Regions from separate parts of the Lysinibacillus sp. S1 genome, predicted to be linked through region 2. Evidence: riboswitches for the same ligand, from Rfam matches in the RefSeq annotation. Region 2 holds a riboswitch; the other holds the start of a gene.
The links. Region 2 has a riboswitch for cobalamin ahead of ACHZEU_RS16380 (FecCD family ABC transporter permease). Riboswitches for the same ligand answer to the same signal wherever they lie in the genome.
Positions count from the first base shown of each region.

Region 1: it holds a riboswitch for cobalamin, as region 2 does, so the genes downstream of both, ACHZEU_RS10965 (ABC transporter substrate-binding protein) here and ACHZEU_RS16380 (FecCD family ABC transporter permease) in region 2, are expected to answer to the same signal.

Region 1 covers NZ_CP173154.1:2,170,918-2,176,879, reverse strand. Annotated here, with positions in the region: gene ACHZEU_RS10975 (class I adenylate-forming enzyme family protein) at 1-1,480, shown strand, start outside; partial or broken gene ACHZEU_RS10970 (acyl-CoA dehydrogenase family protein) at 1,482-3,149, shown strand; cobalamin riboswitch at 3,207-3,390, shown strand; gene ACHZEU_RS10965 (ABC transporter substrate-binding protein) at 3,527-4,495, shown strand; gene ACHZEU_RS10960 (FecCD family ABC transporter permease) at 4,492-5,493, shown strand; gene ACHZEU_RS10955 (adenosylcobinamide amidohydrolase) at 5,490-5,962, shown strand, end outside.
Region 2 covers NZ_CP173154.1:3,288,542-3,297,808, forward strand. Annotated here, with positions in the region: gene ACHZEU_RS16355 (NADPH-dependent FMN reductase) at 1-387, shown strand, start outside; gene ACHZEU_RS16360 (ATP-binding protein) at 871-2,265, shown strand; gene ACHZEU_RS16365 (response regulator transcription factor) at 2,243-2,944, shown strand; gene ACHZEU_RS16370 (YdhK family protein) at 2,987-3,556, opposite strand; gene ACHZEU_RS16375 (biotin transporter BioY) at 3,660-4,256, opposite strand; cobalamin riboswitch at 4,410-4,597, shown strand; gene ACHZEU_RS16380 (FecCD family ABC transporter permease) at 4,743-5,789, shown strand; gene ACHZEU_RS16385 (heme ABC transporter ATP-binding protein) at 5,795-6,586, shown strand; gene dapF (diaminopimelate epimerase) at 6,639-7,496, shown strand; gene ACHZEU_RS16395 (multidrug efflux SMR transporter) at 7,578-7,892, opposite strand; gene ACHZEU_RS16400 (multidrug efflux SMR transporter) at 7,892-8,245, opposite strand; gene ACHZEU_RS16405 (TetR family transcriptional regulator) at 8,320-8,898, opposite strand; gene ACHZEU_RS16410 (hypothetical protein) at 9,080-9,250, shown strand.

The sequences.
Region 1 (5,962 bases), 1.1 Mb from region 2:
ACGTAATGCCCGTAAGTATCCGAAAAATGAAGCCGTTATTTGTCATGGCAGAAGAGTAACCTACCAAGATTTAGATAAGCAGGTGACATGTTTTAGTAATGCTTTACTAGAGCAGGGAGTAAAGCAGGGGGATAAGGTTTTAATTTTTATGCCAAACGTTTTAGAGTTTGTTGTCAGTTACTTTGCTATTCAGCGTATTGGAGCGATCGTTGTGCCAGTCAATGCGAAGTTTACATTGCAAGAAGTAGAGTACGTGGCGCAGCATGCCGAGGCGAAGGCAATTGTCGTACATGAGGCTATTTTTGCAGCAGTTGAACAGCTAGCCGGTATTCCGTTAAAAATTAAAACAGGTCAAGAAAAAGTGGGATGGCATCAGTATGAATCAATGCTTCAAAATGCTAGTACACAAACAATTGATTGTCAGTTACAAGAGGATGACCCTTCCACGATTTTATATACATCTGGCACGACAGGAAAACCAAAGGGTGTGTTATTTAGCTACCGTAATATTTTAACAGTGGCGCAAATGATAGCTGTTGAAATGGAGGTAAAGCCTGAGAGCCGTATTTTGCTTATGATGCCATTAACACACTCTGCACCATTACATTTATTTTTAATGGCGGGTGTATTGGTAGGCTCAACAAATGTATTAACACCAACTTTTACACCCGATTTATTCATTGATTCCATTGAAAAGGAGAAAACAACACATTTCTTTGGTGCACCTGTTGCTTATTTATTAACGGCACAACTGCCAAGGCTACATTCGGCAGATTTGTCTTCTATGAAATGGTGGGTCTATGGTGGGGCACCGTTATCTCAAAGTGAGGTTCGGTTCATTCAGCAGGCATTCCGCACAAATAATTTGACTTGTGTATATGGATTAACAGAGGCAGGTCCAAGTGGCTCATTATTATTTGGCAAGGAGCATGAAGCAAAGGCAGGAAGTATTGGTCAGCGGGCGCCACTTGGTACAGAGTTGCGTATTGTGAATGACAGTGGAGAAAATGTAAATGTAGGCGAAGTGGGGGAAATTGTCTTGTTGGGTGAGGGCAACATGCTTGGCTACTATAAGGATGAAGTAGCTACTAATGAAGCCTTTATTGATGGTTGGTTAAAAACCGGAGATCTAGCTCGCAAGGATGAAGATGGTTTTATTTGGATCGTAGATCGTAAAAAGGATGTCATTATTTCGGGAGGTGTCAACATTTATCCGAAAGAAATTGAAGATTGTTTATTGAGCTTTGAAGGTATATTCGAGGTTGCGGTAATTGGTGTACCACATCCGCAATGGGGGGAAACTGTAAAGGCGGTGTATTCTGCTAAACAAGACATCCATGAGGAAGCTTTGAAAGCTTATTTAGAGGAGCATCTTGCAAAGTTTAAAATACCACGTATTTTTGAAAAAGTAGAAGCGCTACCACGCAATGCATCAGGCAAAATATTAAAACAAAATTTAAAGGGGCAAGAGGTGAGATAGCATGAAAGTATTACAACAAGAAGCAATGCGTACTACGAACTTTTTTACTGAAGATGACACGCTTCAAAAAATAGTGGAAATGATGTTAGATAAAGAGTTTTTATCCTATGCCCAACGAGAGTTAACAGATTTTGGTGAGCTATGTGCAGGTGATATTGATGCGAGGGCAAAGCATACAGATCGACAGGGTGAGCCTCGCCTTCAAAGATATGATGCCTATGGTGAAGAGATATCAGAGGTTTGGGTTAATGATGGCWWRYWKAYAYRMYTTGAAGAGACATATAATACTGGGATTGTAGGTTATGTACACAAGCATATTCCGCAGCTAGGACACAAGGGGAATTATGTTTATAGCTTTYCACAAGGTTATTTGCTATCACATGCAGAGCCCGGTTTTTATTGTCCAGTAACATTGACAATGGCAACTGCCTATCTATTAGATCATTATGCAGATGAAGAGGTAAAGCAGCGTTTTTTACCACATGTGTGTGCAACAGGTGACACAGATTTATATGAAGGTGCGACCTTTTTAACAGAACGTCAAGGGGGCTCTGACGTAGGTGCAAATGTGGTGGAGGCGAGAAAGGATGGCACTGCTTATCGTCTATATGGTGAAAAATATTTTGCATCCAATGCGGGCATGTGTGGTGTAGCGATGGTATTAGCACGKCTAGAAGGTGCGCCAGCAGGTTCCAGAGGCTTAACATTGTTTGCAGTTCCTTGGCGCAAAGAAGATGGAACAACAAATCATCTACGTATTCGCCGACTGAAAGATAAGCTAGGCGTTCGGGCAGTTCCCTCTGGTGAGGTAGAATTTGATGGTGCACTTGCCTATGTTGTAGGGGAGCAAAATAAAGGGATTTATTATATGCTAGAAGCACTAAATCTCTCTAGAATTTGTAATGCAGTCGCTTCAATTGGTATTATGCGTCGCGGCTTCTTAGAGGCAAAACATTATGTAAGCAATCGACATGCATTTGGCAAGCCCTTAACACAGTACCCTATGATTCAGGATACTTTAGGGAAATTTGCAGCTAAGTTGCACGTGGAAGTAGCGACAGTTTTTGATCTTATCCAATTATACGATAAAGTGACAAGTGGACAGGGAACTCAGCAAGATCTTATTATGAATCGTTTATATATTGCCATTATGAAAAAGGAAACAGCAGAGCAAGCTGTTCATTATGCTAGTGAGGCAATTGAATTACACGGAGGTAATGGCTATATAGAAGACTTTGTAACGCCCCGCTTATTAAGAGACGCCCAAGTGTTAACGGTGTGGGAGGGTACGGCTAATATTTTGGCCTTAGAACTCATTCGTTTAGTAGATAAGTTTCATGCTCATGAACTGTTTGTACAGGAGATGGAGGAACGATTAGACAAATTAGCTGACAGCTCACTAGTACAAATCGTTAAAGAACAATTGGCGAATATGTCTGTGAAACTGCAAATTTTTAGCGCTTTAGACGAGGCAACGAAAACTTTTGAAGCTAAGGGTATGGCGGAAAAAATGGCTCACCTTTATGAAAGTGTCATAGCGGTTGAGTGGGCACATAAATTTGGTGGGAAATATGAAAAACTAGCGGACGTTTATTTAGAACAGACATGGTCATTAAGAGAAATGGGTGCTCAAATGAAAACAGTCCAATACTTTTCTGAAATTGTATAATGGCCGGGGAGTCGTCTTGAATGGAGGCGACTTTTTTCATTTTCATGTATAATGAAATCAACTGAATATTATKAAGGTTCTTTACTTAAGTAAAGTGAAAAGGGAAATCGGTGTAATTCCGATGCGGTCCCGCCACTGTAAGTGTGAGTTTTTTCAAATGATGCCACTGAAGATTTCGGGAAGGCTTGAAAAATCGCAAGTAGCACTAGCCAGGAGACCTGCCTTTATAACGACATGACAACCTACGAGGATAGGGTGGTGGATTTTGTATCAGTTTTTTTGGTGCGATTTTGCCCCCTCATCGATCAAAGATGAGGGGTTTTATTTTGATGTAGAATAAAGCGAAATGTCGCACGGATCAACGAAGGAGGATTCACATGAAGAAATTTTGGAAAATAGGATTATCAGCATTTTTAGCAGTAGGCTTGCTAGCTGCTTGTGGGCAGGAAGCAAAAGATAACAAGCCATCTAACGAGCAGCAAACACAGCAAGAAACAGCACAYGTGGATGAAGCAACATTCCCAATGACGATAACAGATGCCCTTGGTAAGGACATTACACTTGAAGCACCTCCTGAGAAAATTGTTTCACTTATTCCAAGTAATACTGAAATCCTTTTTGGACTAGGTTTAAATGATGAAATAGTTGGTGTTACGGACAACGACGATTATCCGCCAGAGGCAGCTGAGAAGGATAAGGTTGGCGGTATGGAATACGATATTGAAAAAATTATTGCCTTAAAACCAGATATCGTTTTTTCACACGAATCTAGCATGTCTCTTTCAGAAGAGGCTATTGCACAGCTTGAATCAGCAGGTTTGAAAGTATTTGTTGTAAAAAATGCACAAGACTTTAATGAAACATATACAACAATTGAGCAACTTGGACGTGCTACAGGGAAATTACCAGAGGCAGAAAAAATTGTCGCTAATATGAAGGCAAAAGTAGAAGAAGTTTTGTCTAAAGTCAAGGATGTTGAACCCAAAAAAGTGTTAGTTGAAGCATCAGATGAGCCAGATATTTATACAGCTGGCAATGGTACATTTATGAACGCTATGCTTGAAATGATCAATGCAGAGAATGTAGCTGTAGATGGCGATAATTGGTATAAAATTGATGCAGAACAAATTATCGCAAAAAATCCAGATGTCATCGTGGTGACATATCATTATMTACCAGATAWTTTAACGAAAATAKCAAAACGTGCGGGCTTTMATACGATTAATGCCGTAAAAAATAATGCGATTGTGCAGGTAGATGAAAGTACGACAAGTCGTCAAGGGCCACGTTTAGCTGAAGGTCTAGAAGAATTAGCAAAAGCAATCTATCCTGAGGTATTTAAGTGAAAAAAATAGCACTAGCCTATACATTAACATGTACGCTTCTTCTTATTAGCATCTGGTGTGGCGTAGCGATAGGCTCGGTTCATATTCCATTAGAAGTATTGTGGAATAAGGCGGTTGATGAAACAGCCGCCAATATCTTTTGGAAAATTCGTTTGCCTCGCGTGTTATTAGCGGGACTAGTAGGCGCATCTCTAGCTATTGCTGGAGCAGCTTTCCAAGGTTTATTAAAAAATCCATTAGCAGATCCATATACACTAGGGGTTTCATCAGGGGCTTCTGTTGGTGCTGTTTTAACGATCTTTTTTAGTATTTCTATACCTGTTGTCGGTTTGTATGCGCTGCCAATCTTCKGTATGATTGGTGCTATCATTACGATGGTAGTTGTTATGAGCTTTGCTAGACTCGTAGACCGCTCATTAAAAATGGAAACGTTGATATTAACAGGTGTTATTTTTAGTTCTTTTTTAGGTTCCCTTATTTCATTAATGATTGCCTTATCTGGTGAAGAATTACGTCAGGTAATAGMCTGGCTACTTGGTTCTGTTTCGATGCGTGGTTGGCCATATGTCCAAATGATCATTCCTTTTGTGATTGTTGGTTCAATTATGCTATGGACACAAAGACGAGAATTAAATGTTTTGTTGTATGGTGAAGAGCGAGCAAAACATTTAGGTGTTAATGTAAAGCGCAGTAAATATTTGATATTAACAGGTGGCTCCATGCTAACTGGAGCAGCTGTAGCAGTTTCTGGCACAATTGGCTTTGTAGGATTAGTAGTGCCGCATATGACAAGGATGATTTGGGGTTCTGATCATCGCCACTTATTACCATTATCTTTTTTCAATGGTGCAACATTACTCATTATTTGCGACTTAGTAGCACGAACAATCATTGTGCCAAGAGAGCTACCAATTGGTGTTATTACGGCATTTATTGGAGCACCTGTTTTCTCCTATATTTTTTATAAGCAGCGAAGAAGCAAGGGGGTACGGGCATGATTGTTGTTGAACATCTATCAGGTGGCTATGAAGATGTACCAATCGTCAGGGACATTAGTTTTACTGTTGAAAAAGGAAAAATTCTTGGCATTCTAGGGCCGAATGGTAGCGGGAAATCCACATTATTAAAAGTAATGAGTGGTATTTTACCAGCTACTGCTGGAACCGTTTCGATTGATGGACAAAATATTCTTTCTTATAATGCTCGTGCTTTGGCGAAAAAAATGGCTGTATTACCACAGCTTCATGCAAATGCTTTCTCGAACAGTGTGAGAGAGGCAGTTTCACTGGGGCGCTACCCGCATCAAACAGGCTTTTTCTCGAGTTGGTCTGCACAAGATGAGAAGGCAGTTCAACATGCAATGCTTCAAACAGGTGTAAAGCGATATGAGCATACACCGATGGAATTTTTATCTGGCGGTGAACAACAAAGAGTTTTTGTTGCACAGTCATTAGCTCAAACAGCTGA
Region 2 (9,267 bases):
CCACAAGCAGTTCTTGATTTTAAAGCAAAAGTAAAAGCTGCAGACGCTGTACTTTGGGTTACACCTGAATATAATGGTACAGTTCCTGGGGTTATGGTAAATGCTATTGATTGGCTATCTCGTGTAGATAAAGTAATGATTGGCAAACCATCTATCATTATGGGTGCATCAATGGGGAACTTAGGTACTGTAAAAGCACAATTACATTTACGTGATATTTTATTCTCTCCAGGCATTAACTCACCATTACTTAGCGGTAATGACGTTTATATTGGTGCTGTTCACACTAAATTTGATGAAGAAGGCAATTTAACTGATGAAGGTACAGTGAAATTCCTTGACGTAGTTATTGATAATTTCTTAAGTTGGGCAAAAAAATACGTTTAATTAAAATATAACCCATAAGTATACAATATACTTATGGGTTATATTGTTGAAAAAAAGAGGATGTCACTAGCAAAAAAAGCTCTTTTGTTAAGGCGAATGGTTGATTTCGGTTCCGCTAGCGTCCGATGCCGCTTCCCTCAATTCCGTTCGCTCTAGGGTCTACTCTGTGACGCTAGCTCCTCTCCCATCAACCATACATCAAGAGATTATTTTTCATATTAGCAGTAACGGATAAAATAGCCCATTAGAGAAAGGATAGGCACTTGGAGAAGTGATTAGTTACCCATAAAATCTTTGCTAAGATGGTAATTCTTGTGAAGCGGCAAGCCTTTTTCATACAAATTCTAATGAATGTTCAATACTATGACCCATAGGTATACAATATACTTATGGGCATTTTTTGTTTGGAAAGATGCTACTTCTGCATGAAATCTTCACACTTTCAAGATATACTTTTAAGAAATTCTAAAATGGTGGTTACGGATGAGAAAATTATCATTAAAGCTGGGCATTATCTTCTTCATCACATTGTTTTGTATTGAAACCTTTATGATGTTTTTTTTGCATGTTTCCTTGACGAATTCTAGAGTGGAAGAGGAACTAGAGCGTTTACAAGCGAGAGGAAATTCACATCGTACTATATTAGAACAGAACTTCAATAATGAAACACTAGCACATGTCGTTCTTATGGAATCAGAAGCAAGTACAGATGTCGTGGTGACTGACCATTTCGGGACAATCCTTGCATCCTCACAGCCACATCAAGAAATCAGTGATCTGATTCGTGAAATAGAGGGGGAAATACCTTATGAAGGAAGGGTTTTACAAGACAATTGGCAAGAAGTTAAAGCAATTGCGACTATAAGCCCTATTCAAAATCAGCAAGGAACGATTGGCTATGTATTTATGTTTCAAAATACCGATTCCATCCATGCATTAATGAAACGGCTGAATAAGCATTTTCTCATCGTGGGTATTGTATCTGGTCTAGTCAGTATTGCAGTCATTGTTGTTCTATCTCGTAAGCTGGCTAAGCCACTTATTCAAATGAAAGAGGCTACATTGAAAATGAGTAAGGGTGATTTTACAGTTGCTCTTTCTACGAATGGAAAAGATGAGCTTGGGGATTTATCAAATGCTATCCAGCTTTTATCCAATGATTTAAATCATCTAAGGCAAGAGCGTAAGGAGTTTTTATCGAGTATTGCACATGAGCTTCGTACACCGCTAACTTTTATTAAAGGCTATACAGACATTCTTGCTAAACGGGATTTAACAGAGCAAGATCGTCAAAAGTATTTAGCTATTATAATAGAAGAAACAAATAGACTTTCTAGATTAATCAAAGATTTATTTGATTTAGCGAAAATGGATGAAAACTCATTTGTAATTGAAAAACATTGCTTACATTTAGAGCCGTTTTTTACAAGCATTGAAGAAAAATTAAGTCCCGCTTTTCAAGATAAAGGTATCTATTTAGTTGTACGTTGTGATAATGGCTTAACACTATGTGCAGATGAAGCAAGACTTGAGCAAATTCTGATTAATCTATTAAATAATGCATTAATCTATTGTGCACCAGGAGATATGACTACAGTCACTGTAAAACAAGACAGTGGAATTTTAAGCATCATCGTTGAAGACACAGGGAAAGGAATTCCAAAGAAGGATTTACCGTATATTTTTGATCGGTTTTATCGAGTGGAAAAATCACGTAGTCGTGCTTTAGGTGGATCTGGACTTGGGCTTGCTATTGTCAAGGAGCTAGTACAAGCACATGGGGGAGAAATAAAGGTTAGAAGTGAAATAAATAAAGGGACTACTTTTGAATTATCATTTAAAGGAGTAGAAATGAATGAAAACGATTTTATGCATTGATGATGAACCAAGAATGTTAGATTTATTAACCCTTTATTTGGAACCACTATTTAATTGTAGAGCAATGTCTTCTATACAAGAGGCATTGCATTTTTTAGAAGAAGAGCATGTGGATTTAGTTCTTTTGGATATTATGATGCCAGAGATGGATGGGTGGCAGGTTTGCCAGGAAATTAGGAAGTTTTGGGATGTTCCTATCATTATGCTTACTGCAAAAGGAGAACACGCTGATATTGTAAAAGGTTTAAATCTTGGTGCTGATGACTACGTTTTAAAGCCTTTTGATGAGGAAGAATTGTTAGCACGCATACATGCTGTATTAAGAAGAACGATATCTGAAGAAAAAGTGATTAACTTTGAAGGGCTTTGTTTAGATAGAGAGTCCTTTGAAGTATATTTTCAACATAAGGCAATTCCATTAACACCAAAGGAATTTGCCATGCTCGCCCTATTTTTAGATTATCAAAATAGAGCATTTTCTAGAGAACACCTTATACATGCCGTTTGGGGATATGATGTAACGATTGAAGATCGTACCATTGATTCACATGTACGTAATTTACGAGAAAAATTAAGAAAAAGTGGTTTTCCGGCGGATGATTACTTGCAAACCGTTTGGGGCATCGGCTATAAATGGCATAAGTCTGCAAAGAGAAAGCAAATGGAACATAAAAGCTAGAAAATAACCTCTACCAGAATTGAAGGTAGAGGTTATTTTCTATTATTTTGGACTAAGCTCTTCTTCTGTTACCCATTTATGATTTGTTACAGCTTCACCACTTGTAGTGGAAGTATAATCAACCATATATACAGTTGTTTGCACAGCCTCGTCAATAAGGACAGTCGCATTTTCCATACCTTCCATATGTGTTGCGTCCGTTTTTACTTCTGTTCCAGGAGCCAGTGGTGCTTCTTGTGGGTCAATTAATTCTTCATGAATTACCCACTTATGCTTTTCTATTCGCTTTCCACCAGATGTAGGCTCATAGGAAATAACATAGGCAGTTGTAGTATAGGCACCTACTATTGTTGCTTCGGCCCCTTTCATACCTTCCATATGTCCATCTGTAATAATGGCTGTGCTTCCTATAGGAAATTTCGGATTTTCAGCTTTTTTTAACGTTACTGGTACTTCGCCAGAACTTGAATGGTTCATTGTAGAATGATCCATTTCTTCAGCAGCTTCATTAGAAGTGGACGCAGGTTTTGTTTGATCCTCTGTACAAGCCGATAAACTAATTAGAGCGACTACTGATAATAGTCCGACTGACCATCTTTTATTGAATTTCATATGATATCCTCCTCACTATGTGCTCCTAATGTAGCAAATAAATATGCAGAAACGATGGATATAACCTATGAAAAACATTTCTCTAGTCTGGCGGGGAGATATGCTATTGAATGGGCATGATCTTCAATGTTTTTTGTAATCTATGGGCGAAGATACCAGCAAAAATAGCTAAAATAATATCTTTTGGTAGTGGAGGAATCATCCAAAGCCAAGCGAGCTTATATGAAAAATTCTCTGGCGCACTTGCCCATAGCTTATAGGCAAAAAACATCCAATTTGTTCCTATCAAATAATTTATAGCCGTTGCTACCAAAGCAGCTACGATAAAACTTTTCTTTGTTCCGCTTCGTTCTACGATTAACCCCGCAACAAATGCCGCAAATATAAAAGTAATAATAAACCCAAAGGTAGGGCTTAAAATTTGGCCAATTCCACCCCCGAAACGAGCAAAGACAGGAGCTCCTGCCAATCCTACGCACATATAAATTGTGCAGGCGAGCGCACCTTTTCTACTACCAAGAATAAGCCCTGCTAAAATTGCAAAGAAGGTTTGAAGCGTAATGGGTACACCACCTACTACCATAAAAGGTGCAAAGGAAGTGATATTAGCACCCACCATCATTAGCGTTGTAAATAATCCAATGTAGGTAATGTCAACAGTTCTTAACTTATGGTGACTATGTTGTGTAACAGTTGCCATGATTTCACCTCGTTTTATAAGTTATTACTGCTAGTGTAAAAAACGAATACATTTGTGTCAACTTTATTATTTGTATAAGTTAACGCAATTACTGAATTAAATTGAAGTAGACTATCTATCTATAAAAATGTATGATAGAATCGTCACAATTTTATAACTTCAAATACTATTGGTGTGACATTTTGAATGTCACTTAAAAGGGAAGTCGGTGGAAGTCCGACGCTGTCCCGCAACTGTAACGATGAATCCTATAATATGATTTGCCACTGTTTAAGAATGGGAAGGCAATTATAGGATAGTGAATCGAAGCCAGGAGACCTGCCATTTAGTAATACCTGTAATGCCCACGAGGATGCAAGCAATTACGGACAATAGCTGGATATTTTTCTGACTTTGTTTAATCTTGGGTATTTCTATGCGCATTTTCGCATGGGATACCTTTTTTTATTGCTTCATTCATCAATATTCAGTAGGAGTTTAAAACAGATGAATAAAAAATTTATGTTATTTTCCTTCGTACTTTTCATGGTATTAATTGTTTCAATGACCTTTGCTGTAATRGTTGGCTCAGTTACAGTTACACCGTTATATGTATGGAAAGTCATTCTTTCTAAAATTCCTTTTATACAAAATTCGATCGAGCAAGATTGGAGTCGCTCTCAGGAAATCATCATCTGGCAAATAAGAGCACCTCGTGTTTTGCTAGCTGCGATAGTAGGAGCGGGGTTAGCTATTGCAGGGGCAGCCATTCAGGCACTAGTACGTAATTCTATTGCAGACCCGTATATTCTAGGGATTTCTTCAGGGGCAGCTGTCGGAGCTACTTCTGTGATTATTTTAGGAGCCTTTTCATTTTTAGGTATTTACGCTCTTTCAGTATCCGCATTCCTTGGTTCATTACTTGCCATTGCACTTGTCTTTTTCTTATCACGTGTTGGGGGACGTGTCTCTATTTTCCGCTTGCTATTGGCAGGCATGGCTGTGTCCTTTATCTTAACGGCTATCTCTAACTTTATTTTAATGATGTCAAAGCAAGAAGGGGCCTTAAAGGCTGTTATGTTTTGGATGCTAGGTAGTTTAGCTGGAGCCAAATGGAATAATATTGTGATTCCAGCTTTCGTATTCTTTATTGTATTTGGGCTACTGTGGCTACACTATCGCAATTTAAATTTATTATTACTAGGAGAAGAGGCGGCAGTGACATTAGGCGTTAATCTTCAGCAATTCCGTATTCAGTTAATACTACTAGTATCTCTATTAACAGGTGTGCTTGTCGCAGTTAGTGGTTCTATAGGATTTGTGGGATTGATTATTCCCCATATTGTGCGTTTAATTGTGGGCTCAAACTATAAATACGTAATACCTATCAGTGCTTTAATAGGTGGAATATTCTTAGTGTGGGCAGATGCCTTTGCTCGAATTATTATTGCTCCTCAGGAAATGCCAATTGGTATTATTACAGCTTTTTGTGGAGGACCATTTTTCATTTGGCTTCTCCGTCGTAACAATTATTCTTTCGGTGAAGGAGATTAACTTCCATGACATTAGAAGCGAAAAAAGTATCATTCTCCATTTACGATCAGCGTATACTGCATGATGTAAGTATTCAAATAAAAGAAAAGCAATTTGTTGGATTAATTGGTCCTAATGGGAGCGGAAAATCAACATTGTTAAAAAATATGTATCGTCTCCTAAAACCTGAAAGTGGCTCGGTAGTATTAAATGAGCAAGATATATTAAAGCAATCAAGCAAAGCAATTGCGAAAAATTTGGCTGTTGTAAGCCAAGAGACACCCGTATTATTTGATTTCACTGTGCATGATTTAGTCAGTATGGGAAGAACCCCACATAAAAAGCTGTTAGAGCTTGATCAAGAGAAAGATTTTCAAATTGTTAAAGAGGCTCTTAGGCAAACGGGCATATCGCATTTAGAGAAACGAAGCTTTAGTTCGCTTTCTGGTGGCGAGAAAAAACGTGTCATGGTTGCAAGGGCACTCGCTCAACAAGCACAGATATTAATATTAGATGAGCCGACGAATCATTTAGATATTCAACATCAACTTCAACTTATGGATTTAATTCAGACTTTGCATTTAACCGTAGTAGCAGCTTTACATGATTTGAATATTGCTGCTATGTATTGCGATCAAATTTACGTTTTACAGCAAGGGCGAATAGTTTGTCATGGTACACCAGAGGAAGTACTTACGCCAACAGTGCTGCAAGATGTATTTGGTGTTTTTGCGGATATTCAAATACATCCAATGACAGGGAAGCCGTATCTTACATATGTTCCTGAACAGTTCACGAAGGGGTTTAGCCAAATATAGAAAAGTGTCATCTTCTATTAGATACATAAAACAACCTTTAAGGAGTGACTGTATGCAAATAGCCTTTACGAAAATGCATGGTATTGGCAACAGCTATATCTATCTTGATCTTTTCCAACATGATTACAAGGAAGATATCTTTTGTGAATTGGCTCAAAAAATGGCCAATGTCCATACTGGTATTGGCTCAGATGGATTGATTATTATCCAACCCTCTAAAATTGCTGACTGTGGTATGCGTGTATTTAATAAAGATGGATCTGAGGGGACAAATTGTGGTAACGGTCTTCGCTGTGTTGCTAAGTATATTTTTGAACGTCATATTGTACGACAAGAGCTAATTACGATTGAAACGAAATCCGGGATTATGCTGGTACAGGTAGTGGTGCAAGACAATCGTGTAATAGAAGTGATTGTCGATATGGGCAAGCCTCTCTTATTGCGCAAAGACATTCCGATGTTAGGAAACCCAAATGAGCTTGTCATCAATGAAATATTTCCTTTACCCCAACAAACTCTTTTAGTAACAGCTTTGTTTTTGGGCAATCCCAATACCGTAGTTTTTGTGAATGCGATCGAGCAAGCACCATTAAGAACATTAGGCGGTATTATAGCAAACGATATGAGATTTCCTTATCGCTGCAATGTTGAGTTTGTAGAGGTTGTTCATGAGAAGGCATTAAAATGCTGCGTTTGGGAACGAGGTTCGGGTATAACAGAGGCATGTGGGACAGGTGCTTGTGCAGCGGTAGTGGCTGCTATATTAAATGGTTTTTGTCAGAAGGGAGAAGAGATAGTAGTCCAACTTAGTGGCGGTGACTTAGTCATACGATGGGCTGACAATGATCATATCTGGATGCGTGGACCTGCAGAATTTATCGCGGATGGTATTTATGAATTTTTATCTTAATTACTCCCATTTCATGCCATTTTAAATAAATGAATACAGGACGCCTCCGATTTAAGAGTGGCGTCCTATATTGTAAAGCCATTAAGATACTGCTTTTAAGCCTGCTACACCTACGATAATTGCTATGATACTGATAATACGTGATAGATTTTTGGATTCGCCAAAGAAAATGATATTTACGAGTACAGCTCCAACAGTACCAATTCCTACCCAAACAACATAGGCAATACTTAACTGCAAATAGTTGAAGGATGCATATAAAAGGGCAAAAGACACACCAAAACCACCAATATATAACATTAAGTTTCGTAATGTTTTATGCTGACTATAGAAGCGTAAGCCAACCACACCTATAATTTCAGACAATGCAGCTAAGATAATAAGTATCCAACCCATTATACATTCTCTCCTTTCGTTTGCATCTGCTCTTTAGAGGAATTATCCGCTAATTTTAGACCAATCACACCTAATAATAAAATAATCATGAACAGTCCTTTAATGGCATTAAATTCTCCTTCGAAAATGAAAATATCCATTAATGTGGTACCGATTGCACCTGCTCCAGCGAAAATAGCGTAGACTGTACCAGTAGGTAAGCTCTCACAAGCCTTCGATAAGAAATGAAAATCTATAGCAATGATTGTCACAATAATTATCCAATGCCACCATGAGCTTGCTACGTTAAAGCCAAATACCCAAAGCAATTCAAATAAACTTGTTAAAACGACGTACATCCATTCTTTTTTCATCAATAAAATCCTTTCTATTAGGTAATACAATGACTGACATTCAGTCATTTTCGAGGTAAAAGAGAACGTCACTTTTATGGGTGACGTAGGCCAAGTGCGTGAGATAGGAAGTCTATAAGCTCAAGCTTGAGCAATTTCATTGTTTCGTCCTTGCTATCATCAAATAAATAAATTTGTTCAGCAGCAGATTCAATTAGACCAATCATCAGTTTAGCAGAACGTGTTGGGTCAATTGAATCACGTATCATTCCCTGTTGCTGGCCAGATAATAAGAAATGACTCATCCAGTCATAATAGGGTGCATATATATTTTCCCATTCTTTTAAATGCTCAGTTTGCGCAATACCTGCATAAATAAGTGCAACGATATCTCCATAATCTTTCGTGATTAAGAAAACCATTTCCACAACCTCTTCAAGTTGCTGTTCAAAGGGCTTATGACTTGAAATACCTTCATCTAAGGTAGCAATAATTCTTTCTACCATATTTTTTGCAATAGCAGGCATAACAGAAAGGCGTGATGGGAAATAAAGATAAAATGTTCCTTGAGCGATCCCAGCAGCTTTAACGATATCTGAAACTTTTGTTTTTTCTATACCTTTTTCTCGAAAAACCTCAATGGCAGCTTGAATAATTTTTTCTTCTTTTGACATGCAATCCCTCACTTTTGCCTTACTTAATTATTATGTTATAGAATAAGAAAAATAATGTCAATAAAAATGACTGATTATCAGTCATTTTTATTATCCAATGTTCGTTTGTAATTCCACAATTATGCGAAGGAGTATATTTTCTATATTTCGGGGAATTGTATAATTGAAAGGATTGATGACCATGAAAGAAATTAAGTTTGCACAATTAGACCCGCAGCAACTAGAAAAAATTAATGAGCTTGAAGAAAAGATTGGTGTAACATTAGTTGCCTATGATGCTTCCTCCACACCATCACACGGTTCCGGCGCTTTTGAGTCAAATAATAGCACTACTACAAATCATCCATCATAATGAAGTGAGAAATGCCT